2 regions of the Streptomyces sp. NPDC007164 genome follow, and region 1 is predicted to be linked to the other one. Evidence: riboswitches for the same ligand, from Rfam matches in the RefSeq annotation. Region 1 holds a riboswitch; the other holds the start of a gene.

What was found. Region 1 has a riboswitch for cobalamin ahead of ABZ622_RS11230 (ABC transporter substrate-binding protein). Riboswitches for the same ligand answer to the same signal wherever they lie in the genome.
Region 2: it holds a riboswitch for cobalamin, as region 1 does, so the genes downstream of both, ABZ622_RS28185 (CbtB-domain containing protein) here and ABZ622_RS11230 (ABC transporter substrate-binding protein) in region 1, are expected to answer to the same signal.

What each region holds. Positions count from the first base shown of each region.
Region 1 is NZ_JBEYFB010000005.1:230,039-237,488, reverse strand. It holds gene ABZ622_RS11245 (hypothetical protein) at 1-764, shown strand, start outside; gene ABZ622_RS11240 (lactonase family protein) at 837-1,922, opposite strand; gene ABZ622_RS11235 (FUSC family protein) at 2,142-3,662, opposite strand; cobalamin riboswitch at 4,067-4,192, shown strand; gene ABZ622_RS11230 (ABC transporter substrate-binding protein) at 4,231-5,217, shown strand; gene ABZ622_RS11225 (iron ABC transporter permease) at 5,301-6,269, shown strand; gene ABZ622_RS11220 (ABC transporter ATP-binding protein) at 6,266-7,054, shown strand; gene ABZ622_RS11215 ((2Fe-2S)-binding protein) at 7,051-7,450, shown strand, end outside.
Region 2 is NZ_JBEYFB010000028.1:4,447-11,896, forward strand. It holds gene ABZ622_RS28160 (NAD(P)/FAD-dependent oxidoreductase) at 1-22, shown strand, start outside; gene ABZ622_RS28165 (pirin family protein) at 543-1,508, opposite strand; gene ABZ622_RS28170 (tetratricopeptide repeat protein) at 1,686-2,069, shown strand; gene ABZ622_RS28175 (GNAT family N-acetyltransferase) at 2,197-2,703, shown strand; gene ABZ622_RS28180 (CbtA family protein) at 2,780-3,553, opposite strand; gene ABZ622_RS28185 (CbtB-domain containing protein) at 3,581-3,796, opposite strand; adenosylcobalamin (AdoCbl) riboswitch at 3,800-3,947, opposite strand; gene ABZ622_RS28190 (histidine phosphatase family protein) at 4,057-4,656, shown strand; cobalamin riboswitch at 4,771-4,987, shown strand; gene metE (5-methyltetrahydropteroyltriglutamate--homocysteine S-methyltransferase) at 5,149-7,450, shown strand, end outside.

The DNA of each region.
Region 1 (7,450 bases):
TGGCCGAAGAGGTGATCAGCATCGCCCGGTCCGAGCTGCCCGGCCTCAACGCCCGGATCGGCTACCTCGACGGCGACGATGCCGAGTACCCGACACTCTCCGCCATACTGACCCACTGCGCCGCCGAGCGCGTCGCGCGCTACGAGCAGGCGCGGGCCGCGGGCCGTGAGGTCGCCGAGCCCGAGGGGCCGTCCGCCGTCGTGGTGCCGCTGCTCGCGGGGCCGGACAGCGCCCTGATCCGGCGGATACGACAGGCCGTGATGGACAGCGGCACGCAGGTAGAGCTGACCGATGTGCTCGGCCCGCACCCGCTGCTCGCCGAGGCGCTGCACGTGCGGCTCTCCGAGGCCGGTCTGGCCCGCGCCGACCGCGCCAGGCTCTTCACGGTGGCCACGGCCGCCGACGGCATCGTGCTGGCCACGGTGGGTGGCGACGAGGCCGTGCAGGCCGCCGGGATCACCGGCATGCTGCTGGCCGCCCGGCTCGCGGTTCCGGTGATGGCCGCGGCGCTCGACGTCGAGGGCTCGGTCGCGTCGGTCGCCGAGCAGCTCACGGGCTCCGGCTCGGTGCAGCTCGCGGTGGCCCCGTACCTGGTGGGCCCGGAGGTGGCCGAGGGGCTGCTGGACGCCGCCGCGAAGGAGGCCGGTTGCGCGACGGCCGAGCCGCTCGGCGCCTACCCGGCGATCGGCAAGCTCGTGCTGTCGATGTACATGACGACGCTCGGCATCACGCCCGTCGCGCCGCAGGGCGCCCAGGCGCACTGACCCCGCCGCGAATCGCCGTACGGGCCCGGAGAACCGGGCCCGTACGGCGATCGTGCCGGGTACGGTGCGGAATCAGCCGAAGATCACGCAGGACACGGCGGGGGCGGCCAGCGATCCCGCGCGGCGCGGGATGCCGGTCTCCGGGTCGATGTCGAACCAGCTGACGTCGCCGGACCGCTCATTGGCCGCGTACAGCCGGCGGCCGGCGGGGTCGAGCGCCAGGTCGCGGGGCCAGTGCCCGCCGCAGTCCACGGTCGTGACCAGGGTCGCCTGCTCGCCGGCCGCGTCGAGCGCCAGGACCGAGATGCTGTCGTGCCCCCGGTTGGCGGTCCAGAGGAACCGCCCGTCGTGCGAGACGACCACCTCGGAGGGGTACGTCGCCGGCTCGTCGCCCTCCGTCGGCGGCGCGGGCAGCACGGAGGTCTCCCCCACCGGCTCCAGGACGCCCGCGGCGGCGTTCCACCGGCACGTGGTGACGGTCGGTTCGAGTTCGTTCAGGACGTAGGCGTGGCCGCCGGCGGGGTGGAAGGCCAGGTGGCGCGGGCCGGTGCCCGGGCGCAGGGCCGTCTCGCCGTGCGGCCGCAGCGCCCCGGTCGCCGTGTCGAGCGCGCAGATCCGTACGGAGTCGGTCCCGAGGTCCACGCCGAGCACCCAGTTCCCCGACGGGTCCGGCAGCACCTGGTGGGCGTGCGGGCCCCGCTGCCGGTCGGCGTCGGGGCCGCTGCCCTCGTGCTGGGACACGGAGGCGACCGGGCCGAGGGAACCGTCCGCGAGCACGGGCAGGACGCTCACGCTGCCGGAGTTGTAGTTGGCGGTGAGCAGATGGCCGCCCGCGAGCGCGAGATGGGTCGGGCCGTCGCCGTCCACCAGCCGGATACCGCCGAGCGGCTGCGGTACGTCGCCGCTGACGTCCAGGGCGGCTGCCGCACCGGGCTCGGTCTCACTGACCGCGTAGAGCGCGCCGCCGCCCGGCCCCGGACCGTGGCCCAGGGCGAGGAATGAAGGATCGGGGACCGTGTCCGTGGTGCCGAGGACGGTCAGCGCCCCGGTCTCCCGGTCCACGGCGGCGACGGTGATTCCCCGTCCGCCCGCCGAGGTGAACGACCCGATGAATGCCCGTACCGCGCCGTCGTCGCTGCCCGTCGCACTGTCCGTCACCGCAATGCCCCTCTCGGCCGACCGATCACGACGGCCCGTGCCGTCGTGATCTTCCGGGGCGACGGTAGCAGTCGGCTATCAGGTCCAGACCAGTGCCTCGGCTGCCGGGGCCGCGCGGGGAACACGTCCGAGGGCGTTTCACACCGGTCAGCGGCGCCCGCGGGTGGCTGTGCGGTGAGGCCGGCGAGCGCCCGTTTCGGGCCGTGCGGACGCGACGGCTCAGGTGCCGGCCGGAAGGTGGCCGGACCTCCGGAGGGGAACGGCAAGTTCGAGCAGGGCCCGTTCCAGCGCATGGAGGTGGGCGAGGTGGGCGTGCACCGGTTCGGCGCCCGCGGGCTCCGGGGCCGTCGCGCGGTCGAGTCGCAGGTCCCGCCCGACGGTCGGCGCGTCGGTGAGGGCCTCGACGGCAGCCTCCACACGCCAGCAGGCCGCGGCGAGCCGGACATCGTGCGAGGCCTCCGGATCGGCGGCGACGGAGGCCAGGCCGCGCACCTCGCGTGCGCAGTCGTCGAGCAGTGCGAGCACCTGCCGCGCCCGTCGCTTGCGGGCCTTCATCGGGTTGAGCGGATGCACCAGCGGCGCGAGCGACAAGCGCACCCGGCCGAGGATCGCCTCCAGTTCGGCGACGTGCCTGGGCGGGTCGGCGGCCTCGCTCCCGGCGAGCCGGGCGGCGGCCTCGGCCGTGCAGGTGTGTACGCACCGCAGCGCCCGCTCCACCCACGCCTCGGTCACCGCATGTGTGGTCACCGGCAGCACGAACAGCACCGCCAGTACGGCACCGAGCGCCCCGGCCGCCGTCTCGGTCACCCGCAGCACGAGCAGATCCGTGTCGAGCACGCCGAGCAGCCCGTACAGCATGCTCGCCATCACGGTCACGGCCAGCATCATCCAGGTATAGGAGACAGCGGCGGTATAGAAGATTCCGAACACCCCCATCGCCACCACCACGGCGGCCACGACCGGCTCGTGGTGCAGCGGCACGGCCACGGCGAAGCCCAGCCCGATCCCGAGCACCGTTCCCAAGAAGCGTCTGAACCCGCGCACGACGGCCTCGCCCCGCGAGGTCGTGGCCACGAACACCCACCAGGTGGCGCCGACCGCCCAGTACCAGCGCTGGTCGGAGAGCAGTTGCCCCACCGCGAGCGCGAAGCCCGCCCCCAGTGCCGCCTGCACGGCCTGCCGTGTGGTGATCCGGCCGAGCCCGCTCGCCCCCGAGGGCAGGGCGACTGCCACGGGTACCGCGAGCCTCCGCTCGTAGCACCACACCCCGAACCGCACCACCGACGACGCGACGAGCGACAGCAGCACGGCCGCGTACAGCTCGGGCAGTTGGCCGGGCACGGTGTGCAGGAACTGGGCGGAGAAATAGGCCATGAAGCCGAACACGCCCAGCGAGTGCCCGCGAGGTCCCCACCGCCGCGCGTACACCCCCGCCCCCACGACGGCGAGGAACGCCAGGTCGCGTGCGACGGGCACATCGTGCAGCACGGCGGCGAGCGTGAGCACCGGGAGACCGACGACGGGGAGAAACGCGGTCGTGACCGCCTGCCCACGCACCGTCGGGTCGGTCACCGTGAACAGTGCGAGCAGCGCGGCCAGGCCACCGGTGATGGCCGCCACCAGCGAGTGCCCGGACGCCCCGCACAACGCGACGGCGAGCCCGATGCCGAGCACGGCCCGGGACGCGAACCGCAGCCGCATCCGCCCCGGATCGTGTGCGACGAACGCCCTCTTCAGCAAGTTGTCCTGCCCCTTTCACACATGGACCAGCGCATTTCACACCTGGACCAGCGCGGACACGAGAAAGGCGCCGCAGAGATCCCGGGGGAACCCGCAGCGCCATTGACAGCCCCATCTCAGCATCTGGGGGGCTAGTGGTTCAAATGAAGCCCGCCCCTCTGGGCCAATGGCCCACAATGGCTTGACCTCGCCCGGCCGCATCCGAGCCAACGGACCACCTTCACGTGACACCGGCGCGCACGGCAGGCCCCCTGGCCCTCCACCCGCTCACTGCGACTTCCGCTGCCGGACCCCGGGCGGAACCCGTCCGCAGTGCCGGTCGTCGTCGTGGACGTCGGTGTCCGGGGCCGGCCGAGGCCGTCGCCGCATGGGCCGGGACCTGCCGGAATACGCGGTCTGACAGTATGGGCTCCGCAAACTCAGGCGACGCGCGTCAGGAAACCGGTGTGAATCCGGTACGGTCCCGCCACTGTGACCGGGCTGAACAGCAGCCCGGAAGCCAGATACTGGCCGCGCCGCCTTCTCGTACTACCCAGGGGACGAGGACATCCCCGGGAAAGGCTCGGCCATGCCCCGAATCCGCCGTGTACCGCTCGCGCTCATACCACTGCTCCTGCTGCCGCTCACCGGCTGCGGCTCCGGCACGGACGGCGAGAACAAGGCAATGGCCGCACCGGCCGCCGACGGTTTTCCCTACACGGTCACCAACTGCGGTACGAGGACGACCTTCGACGCCCCGCCGGAGCGGGTCGTCACCATGAACCAGCACGTCACCGAGATCATGCTGGCCCTCGGGCTCCAGGACCGGCTGGCCGGTACCGCCTACCTGGACGACAGCGTCCTGCCGGAGTACCGGTCCGCGTACGCCGGGACCAAGGTGCTCGCGAAGGAGTACCCCTCCAAGGAGGTGCTGCTCGGCGCCGGCCCCGACTTCGTCTACGGCGGGTACAGCAGCGCCTTCGACGAGGCCAGGGGCCAGGACCGGGCAGGGCTCCAGAAGGACGGCATCAACACCCGGCTGAACATCGAGAACTGCACCAGGGGCAAGGTCGGTATCGATCAGCTCGCCACCGAGATCACCCAGGTCGCCAGGACCTTCGGCGTGCCGGAGCGCGGCAGGAAGCTGATCGCCGAGGAGCGGCGGAAGATCACGGCGGTCGAGGAGAAGCTCAAGGGCGCCTCACGTCCCTCGGTGTTCGTGTACGACTCCGGCGACAGCTCCGCGTTCACCGCGGGCGGCAAAGGCATCGGCAACGAGATCGTCCGGCTCGCCGGGGGCAGGAACGTCTTCACGGACCTCGACGCCACCTTCGGCGACGTGGCCTGGGAGCAGGTCATCAAGCGCAAGCCCGAGGTGGTCGTGATCTACGACTACGGAGGCACCACGGTGGCGGCCAAGAAGAAGCGGCTGCTGAACGATCCGGCGCTCGCGGACGTGCCGGCGATCAGGAACAAGAAGTTCGCGGTGCTCCCGCTGTCCTCGGCCGTGCTCGGTGTCCGGGTCGCCGACGCCGTACAGGACCTGGCCGGGCAGCTGCACCCCGGCACCCCGTGAGCGCGGAGTCCGCCCGCTCCGGCCCGAAGTCCGTCCTGCGCTCGACCCCCGTCGTGATCGGCGTCCTCACGGTGCTGCTGCTCATGGCGGCGGTGGCCGGTCTGGTGCTGGGCCCGGTACGGATTCCGCCGGGCGAGGTGCTGAGTACGGTCCTGGGCGGTGAACGCACCGGTGCGTACCCGACGATCGTGTGGGAGGTACGACTGCCCAGGGTGCTGCTCGGAGCCGTCGTCGGCGCCGGGCTGGCCCTGTCGGGCACGGTGCTCCAGGCGCTGGTGCGCAATCCGTTGGCCGATCCGTTTCTGCTGGGCGCCTCGTCCGGGGCGTCGGCGGGCGCCGCCGCGGTCGTCGTGCTGGGAGTCGGAGCCGGGGTGGCCACCGACGTCGCGCTGCCCGTTGCCGCGTTCGCCGGGTCCATGGCCGCGCTGGTCGCCGTCTACGCGATGGCCCGGCGGGGCGGCACCATGACAACGGGCCGGCTGATTCTGGCCGGGGTGGCGATCCAGTACGTACTGTCCGCGGTCACCAGCCTGATCCTGGTGCTGTCCTCCCGGGCCGAGCATGTGCGGGCGATCCTGTTCTGGACCCTGGGCGGGCTGGGCGGTGCCCGGTGGGACCAACTTGCCCTGCCCGCCGCGGTATTGGGCATCGGTGCCGTCCTCCTGATCAGCCTGGCCCGGCCGCTGGATCTGCTGCTGACCGGGGAGGAAGGGGCCCGCAGCCTCGGCCTGGACCCCGGACGTTTCCGGGGCGGGGTCTTCGTGCTGGTGTCACTGATCATCGGCGTGCTGGTTGCCTACAGCGGGGCGATCGGCTTCGTCGGCCTGATGATTCCGCACGCCGCCCGGCTGATCGTCGGCGCGTCCCACCGCAGACTGCTGCCGGTGACCGCGCTCGGCGGGGCCGTCTTCCTGCTGCTGGCCGATCTGCTGGCGCGGACCGTGGCAGCCCCGGCAGAGATTCCCGCCGGGGTGGTCACCGCCCTGGTGGGCGGCCCGTTCTTCCTCTGGCTGCTGCGCCGCTCCACCCGTACCGAAGGGATCACCGGATGAGCCGGGCACCGTCCCCGACGGCGCTCGCCGCCGACGGGATCAGCTACGAGGTGGCCGGCCGCACGCTGCTCGACGCGGTCACGCTGGACGCCGCCCCCGGCGAGACGGTGGGGCTGGTCGGACCGAACGGCAGCGGCAAGACCACCTTCCTGCGCTGTGTGTACGGCGCGCTGCACCCCGCGTCGGGCCGGGTTCTGCTGGACGGGGCGGACGCCGCGACCCTCGGGGTGAAGGAACGGGCGCGCCGCGTCGCCGTCGTACCGCAGGACAGCCCCGGCACCTTCGGTCTGACCGTACGTCAGATCGTGGCGATGGGCCGAAGCCCGCACAAACGGTTCTGGGAGCAGGACTACGCCGACGACGCCCGCCGCATCGACCAGGCGCTCCGGCGCGTCGGCGCGGCGCCCCTGGCCGGCCGGCGGTTCGAGGAACTGTCCGGCGGGGAGCGGCAACGGGCCCTGATCGCCCGCGCCCTGGTCCAGGAGCCGGGGCTGCTGGCGCTCGACGAACCCACCAACCATCTGGACATCCGCTACCAGTTGGAGATCCTCGGCCTGGTGAGAACGCTGGGCACCACCAATCTGCTGGTGCTGCACGACCTCAACCTGGCCGCTTCCTACTGCGACCGGCTGTTCGTCCTCAGCGCCGGACGGCTGGTGGCCTCCGGCTCCCCGCACGCGGTGCTGACGGAAGAGCTGCTGGCCGAGGTCTACGGGATACGGTCCCGGATCGGCGTCCACCCGGTCACCGGCTCCCCGAACGTCGTCTACCTCCCGCTGTCATGAGCGACGACGTTTCCCCCGCATGGGCGCCGTTGCGGCACGGGCCACGCTGGCAGGTCACCGTGGGCGAACCGTCGGCGAGCGAGGCGGGGCAGTGGCTGGCAGCCGACCGGCTGGCCGATCCGGCGGGCGCGGAGCTGTCCGTGCTGCTGGAGCGCGAGCGCACCGGCAGCGGCCACCGCACCGGTCATGCGGCCGCGCTGACCCTGATGGCGGTGTACGCGGGCTGGGTCACGGCCGCCGCAGTGCTCCACTGGGCGCTGTACGACGAGGTCCCGGACATGAGGTCCGGCAATGTCCTGGTGCGCCCCGCCGCGCACGGGATCGGCGGGGTCAGGGTGCGCCGGGCCCGGTTGCTGGTGCCCCGGGCCGGGGAGGACTCCGTACGGCTGCTGCACC
Region 2 (7,450 bases), on a different contig from region 1:
CGATCGTCACCTGCTCATGTGAGGGACGAACACGCACGGAATCGGCACCATGGAACCCGACGGGGATCTCCGGGACGCAGGATTCACGCCTGCATCCACGACCGAGGAGCCCGGAACGCCGATGAGCGTCCGAGAGGAATGGCCACCGACGGGTCCAGTACAGCACCACGGCGGTGTGACAGAGCCAGGCGGAGGCGACTCTCCAGATTGTGCAGGAGGGAGGAGCCGTAGGTTGCCGGGCGTCAGTCGACACGCGGTTGGGAACCGCCATGGCGGGCTGAGCGCCCCGGGCCGCGAAGCGGTCGCGATGGCCGCCTGGCGGGAGCCGCAACCCCGACGCCGGAAGCTGACTACCCATCAGAATAGTCAGCATTGGGTCAGCATTGATCCGAGCAGACCCTGCCACAGATGGCCACACCCACGACTCTCGGGGACGCCTGCCGACCACCGGCGGCCGGTTCATTCGATTCCGCTCGGGCGAGGTGCCTCGACCAGCGCCGGCTCACAGACTCAAGAGCCGACGCGAGCCACAAAAGGCCACGTCAACGCACCCGACCACGCGCCTTGAGGGGCCCGGCCGGGAGTGCAGGTGCAGTCAGTCGGTCACCGTCGTAACCGTGGACCTCACCGAATCGGGCGCCTTCCATCCAATCACGTCGGGCCTGTACGATCTCAGCGTTGTCCCGGCCGATGAAGTTCCACCACATGACGATCTCCTCCTCGAAGGGCTCGCCGCCGAGGAGCATGAGGCCCGCGTCGCTGTCCGCGCGCAGCGGGAGTTCGGAGCGGCCGCAGCCGAGGTAGAGCATGGAGCCGGGCTGCACGGGCACGCCGTCGACCTCGGCCCGGCCGGACATGGAGAGCACCGCGTACTCGAAGTCGGGGTCCAGCGGCAGCCGGGCCTCGGCGCCGGCGGTCAGGGCGAGGTCGGCGCCGACGATCGGGGTGTACGCGGTACCGGGCGAGATGGTGCCGTCGAGCTCGCCCAGGATCAGGGTGGCGGTGAGGCCCGGGGCGGAGACGGTCGGCAGGTCGGCGTGGTGCTGGAAGTGGGGCTCGACGTGGCGGTGGGCGGACGGCAGTGCGACCCAGAGCTGGGCGCCGTGCAGGAACCTCGCGTGGGACTTCGGGCTCTCCTCGGAGTGGCTGATGGCCCGGCCGGAGGTCATCAGCCCCAGTTCGCGCGGGCGGATCGTGCGCAGACTGCCGACACTGTCCCGGTGCAGAACCTCGCCGTCGTGCAGCCAGCTGACTGTCTGCAGGCCCATGTGGGGGTGCGGCGGCACCTGCATCCCGGGTTCGTCCGCGATGTCGTCGGGACCGTAATGATCGACGAAGGCCCAGGCGCCGACCATCCGGCGGCCCAGGTTGGGCAGCAGTCTGCGGACCTCGGTGGACTCGCCCAGCCGGACGTGGCGGGGGGTGAGAAGTTCACGCACGGGCTCGGCGACGACAAAACCCCGTCCTCCACAGACGGAGAGTGCGGCCTGGCGATCGAGATTGCTCATGGCGCTCAACCTATTCCTGAGCGGGTCCGGGAGTGCCGGTACCCACGCCGATAATTTAGTGGAATATTCAATCATCATGCGCCGTTGGGGCAGTCACAGGGTGGTTGAGCAGCGGCTCGGCCACCGGTTGGACGGAGCGGGGCAGACCCCGGCACGGTCCGTGACTGAGGAGGTCAAGTGAGCGACACCTACTACGAGTTCGGCACAACTGCCGACCGCTGGGACCGTGCGCAGATGTTCTTCGAGGCCAAGGAGTACATGAGCGCGGCCCGGATCCTGGAGGGGCTGGTCGAGGAGGTCCCGGAGCAGGTGTCGCCGCGTCTGCTGCTGGCCCGTACCTACTACCACTCGGCGCGGCTCGGCAGGGCCGAGACGGAGCTGCGGGCGGTGCTGGAGCGCGACCCGGTCGAGCACTACGCGCGGCTGATGCTCGGCCGCACCCTTGAGCGCCAGGGGCGGAGCGCGGAGGCGGCCGGTCATCTGCGGATGGCCGCGGCGTTCTCCGGGGACTTCGACTTCGCTCCGGACGGGGCGGGCACTCAGGGGCCGTCGGGCACATGAGTCCGGAAGGGGCACGGTGCGGGCGGCCGCTGCGGCGTCGTATGCACATCGGCATCGACGCCGTCGGCTGCCGCCCGGCCGATTTTCGGATGCCGTGCGCCCGTCCCGCGTGATAGTTCACTCGCTCATGACCGACCTTGAGACCCCTCGCCTCCTGCTCCGCCCGATGAACGGCTCCGACGCCCTGCGGTTGATCTCCGGCACGCCCGGTGACGGGGCCCGCTGGTCGCCCGGCTATCCGTCACCCGGGGAGACCGCCGCGGCCCGGCGCTTCCTGGAGACCTGTGCGACGACCGGAGATCCGAGCCCCTTCTGTTCGTACGAGATACGTCGCCGCACGGACGGACTCGTGATCGGCGGGATGGGATTCCACGGCGCGCCGGACGAGGACGGGGACGTCACGATCGGCTACGGCCTCGTCCCCTCGGCGCAGGGGATGGGTTACGCCTCCGAGGCGTTGCGCGCCCTGCTGCTGTTCGCCCGTGAGCAGGGGGTGCGTCGTGTGCACGGTGACACCGACCTGGACAACATCGCGTCCCAGCGCGTCATGGAAGCCGTCGGCATGCGTCTGGAGAAGCAGGACGAGCGGCTGAAGTACTACCGGACCGACTGGGGCCCGCAGCCCGAGGAGTGAGCCGGTGCCGACGACCGGAACCCCGCCGGGAGGTCCCGGCGGGGTTCCGGTCGTCGGCCCGCGTGTCGGGTGCCGGTCAGCCGGCCGCGGTGGCCGGGCGCTTCGCGCCGCCGCTTCCGGTGGTGACCGTTCCGGTCCTCGGTACGAGCAGCCGGTCCGTCAGATGGCCGAAGAGGAGCCCGAAGGTCACCCAGAGGGTGGTCTGCACGGCGAGGGTGCTCAGCCGGAACTCCCAGAGCAGGGAGGCCGGGAAGTCCTTGCCGACTTCGTTGTACGAGGGCAGGAACGCGTAGGCGAGCCCGATCACCAGGACGTACGCGGCGGATGCCGTGATCGTCGCGTTCCAGTTGCCCAGTCGGGGAGCCAGCCGTTTGCCGAGGATGACGGCGGCGACGGCCAGCAGCACGCTGAGGGCGACCATCAGGAAGAAGAGTCCGGTACGCGAGCCGATGGTGTCGGGGTTGCCGACGGCCGGCGGGTTGGCCGGGTACTTCAGGAACGGGACGACGTACACCGTCAGCAGTGCCGCACCCGCGATCAGCGCGGCCGTGGCCCGGGGGCCGAACCTGCCGATCCGGCCGAGGGCGTAGCAGAAGACGAGGGCGGCGATGCCGCCGATGGCGACGCCGAAGACCAGTACACCGGTGGCGAGGCCGGCCGTGGACTGCATGGTGCGGCTGACCAGTTCCTCGCCGCCGTCATGGTGGTGGCTGTGCGCTTCCTCCAGGGCGATGGCCGCGTCCACACGCGACTCACCGAGGAAGTAGGCGACCAGCAGTGCGAGTACGCCCGCGGCGAGGCCGGCCAGCATGCCGCGGACGAGCAGGGCTCTGACAGATATGGAGTTCATGAGGTTTCCCCAGGATCGGACGGTACGTCAGTGGCAGGGGAAACCGAGGAGGTGGCGGCCGTCGTGGACCCACTCGTGGACACCTTCGCCGGAGATGACCGCGGTGGCGCCCTGCTCGGCGCCGACGAAGTACAGCAGTACGAGCATGAGGATGCCGAAGAAGACCGCCCAGGGGGCGATGGCCTTCAGGGAGATGGGGGTGATCGCCGGAATGGCGGTGGCGGGGGCAGCAGTCTGTGCCATGACAGAACCTCCTGGGGAACACGCGTCCCGATCGTGGTGCCTGAGACGTGGGTGCTGGGTCTGACTTCCCGCACAGGTGCGGGTTCACAGTGGCGCGACCGTGCCGGATTCTCACCGGACTTCCGTCACACCTACGTCATGTTCGCCGTGACCATACCGCTTGGGGACAAGTGCCGCCATGGTGCCGGTGACCGGGCCCGACCGGTCGGATGCCATGGTGGGCGCACCAAGGGGCCGGAGTTCAGGGAGTTGACCGGGTCATGACGGTTCAGGTGATGTTGATCTCACCGGCGATCAACGCCGCGCTGCGCGAGGCCCGTTTCGACGGTGACGCGCCACTGGACGCGGCAGGAATCCGCCGAGCGGGGGCCGTCGCGGCAGGGGTGCCCGACGCCGACCGGTATCTGCGCGGGCCGTCCGGACGATGCGCCGGGACGGCCGACGCGCTGGGGCTGCGGGCCGGGCCCGAACCGGCCGTCCGCGACTGGGACATGGGCCGGTGGAGCGGCCGGCGGCTGGCGGCGGTGAGCGCGGCCGAGCCGGCGGCTGTTTCGGCCTGGCTGACCGACCCTTCGGCGGCTCCGCACGGCGGCGAGTCCCTGCTCGAACTCCGCGCCCGGACCGGACGCTGGCTGGCGGCGCTGGAATCAGCCGAGGACGGCGGGGGCCGCCGCGTGCTGGCGGTCGTCGAGCCGGCGGTGGTCCGGGCGGTGGTCGTCGGGGCACTCGCACTGCCGGTGGAGGCGTTCTGGCGGCTGGACGTCGCCCCGCTGACACTGACCGCGCTCAGCGGCCGTTCCGGCCGGTGGAACCTGCGGTGCGGGCAGCAGTTGTCCCCCGCGCCCGGCCCCGCCGTCTGATCCGGCCGATCCGGTCCGCTCCGATACGGCCGGCCGGCCCGCCGATGCCATCCTGCCCGCCTTGCCGATCCTGCCGATCCGAATTCACTGTCCAGGATCCGGAGCGGACCCCCTATGGTGGTGGGTGCAGCTGGTTCGCCCTGTCAGTCAGGCAGGCGCGTCGCAAGAGGGAACCCGGTGGGAATCCGGGACTGCCCCGCAGCGGTGAGTGGGAACGACCGCCGTCATCGAGCACTGGACCCGACGGGTCCGGGAAGCGACGGCCAGTAGGTGTCTCGTACGCGAGACGCGCCCGCGAGTCCGAAGACCTGCCACTGCCCGTGCGCGTCGGACGCGCACGGTGATCCCGGTGACCTCGTGGGCGGGTCGGCGTACATATCGGGCAGGTCACGCGCGTCGGCACGACGCCGCGGATCCGCCCGGTCCGTCATCCCTTCGCGCCTGCGATCCGTCCCGGGGTCGCACCAGGACACGCTCGCGAAGGAGAGTCACGTGACCACCGAGTCCGCAGCCGCGGCAGCCCGGGCCACCGTGTACGGCTACCCCCGCCAAGGGGGCGACCGGGAGCTGAAGAAGGCCGTCGAGGGGTACTGGAAGGGCCGCGTCACCGCCGCCGCCCTCCGGGAGACCGCCGAGGAACTGCGCCGCGCCAACTGGCAACGGCTCGCCGAGGACGGCATCCACGAGGTCCCGACCGGCGATTTCTCGTACTACGACCATGTGCTGGACACCAGCGTGATGGTCGGTGCCGTGCCCGTCCGGCACCGTGAAGCCGTCGCGACCGACGCGCTGGACGGCTATTTCGCGATGGCGCGCGGTACGCAGGACGTGGCGCCCCTCGAAATGACCAAATGGTTCGACACGAATTACCACTACCTGGTGCCGGAGCTCGGCCCCGACACCGTCTTCGCCGCCGACTCCACCAAGCAGGTCCAGGAGTTCGGGGAGGCGCTGGCGCTCGGGCACGACGCCAGGCCGGTGCTGGTGGGTCCGGTGACCTATCTGCTGCTGGCCAAGCCCGCTCCCGGTGTCGCCGCCGACTTCGAACCGCTGACCCTGCTCGACCGGCTGCTGCCGGTGTACGCCGAGGTGCTGGCCGATCTGCGTGCGGCCGGTGCCCGGTGGGTTCAGCTCGACGAGCCCGCGCTGGTGCAGGACCGTTCCCCCGCGGAGCTGAACGCCGTCGCCCGCGCCTACCGCGATCTCGGTGCGCTCGCCGACCGGCCGCGGCTTCTGGTCGCCTCGTACTTCGACCGGCTCGGTGACGCACTCGCCGTACTGGCGAAGTCTCCGGTCGAGGGTCTCGCGATGGACTTCACCGGTCCGGCAGCCGCCAATCTGCGGGATCTCGCCGGGGTCGGCGGTCTGCCGGGCAGGCGGCTGGTCGCCGGGGTCGTCGACGGCCGCAACGTGTGGATCAACGACCTCCAGCAGTCCCTGGCCACCCTCGGCACCCTGCTCGGTCTGGCCGGACGGGTCGATGTGGCGGCCTCCTGCTCACTGCTGCATGTGCCCCTCGACCTGGCCGCCGAGCGCGACATCGACCCACAGGTGGGGCGCTGGCTGGCCTTCGCCCGGCAGAAGTCGGCCGAGATCGCCACCCTCGCCAGGGGGCTCGCCCGGGGCACCGCCTCGATCGCCGCCGAACTCGCCGCCAACCGGGCCGATCTGGCTTCCCGGGCAGGCTCCGCGATCACCCATGATCCGGCGGTACGGGCCCGCACCGCGGCCGTCACGGAGGCCGACGCGCGCCGTGAACTGCCCTATCCGCAGCGGGCGGTGGCCCAGCGCGACCGCCTCCGGCTTCCGCCGCTGCCGACGACCACGATCGGGTCGTTCCCGCAGACGCCCCAACTGCGCACCGCACGAGCCGATCTGACGGCAGGACACATCGACGCGGCCGCGTACGACAAACGCATCGAGGCCGAGATCCAGGAAGTGATCACCTTCCAGGAGGCGGCGGGCATCGATGTACTGGTGCACGGCGAGCCGGAACGCAACGACATGGTGCAGTACTTCGCCGAGCGGCTCACCGGCTGCCTCACCACCCGGCACGGCTGGGTCCAGTCGTACGGCACTCGGTATGTGCGGCCGCCGATCCTGACCGGGGACATCTCGCGCCCGGAGCCGATGACGGTCCGCTGGACGACGTACGCGCAGTCGCTCACCGGCCGGCCGGTCAAGGGCATGCTCACCGGCCCCGTCACCATGCTCGCCTGGTCCTTCGTCCGCGACGACCAGCCGCTCGGCGACACCGCGCGTCAGATCGCCCTCGCGCTGCGGGACGAGGTGAACGACCTTGAATCGGCGGGCAGTTCGGTGATCCAGGTGGACGAGCCCGCCCTGCGCGAGACGCTGCCGCTGCGGTCTGCCGACCGCGCCGGTCATCTGGCCTGGGCCACCGAGGCGTTCCGGCTGGCCACCGGCGGCGTACGCCCGGACACCCAGATCCACACACACATGTGCTACGCGGAATTCGGCGACATCATCCGGGCGATCGACGATCTGGACGCGGATGTGATCAGCCTGGAGGCGGCCCGCTCGCACATGCGGGTGGCCGACGAGCTGGCGTCGGCGGGCTACCCGAGGGAGGTCGGCCCCGGCGTGTACGACATCCACTCGCCCCGGGTGCCGGGCGGCGAGGAGGTGGCCGCCCTGCTGCGCAAGGGCCTCGAAGCGATTCCCGCCGAGCGGCTGTGGGTCAATCCCGACTGCGGCCTGAAGACCCGGGGCTGGCCGGAGGTGCGTGCCTCGTTGGAGCACCTCGTCTCGGCGGCCGCCGAGGTGCGGGCGA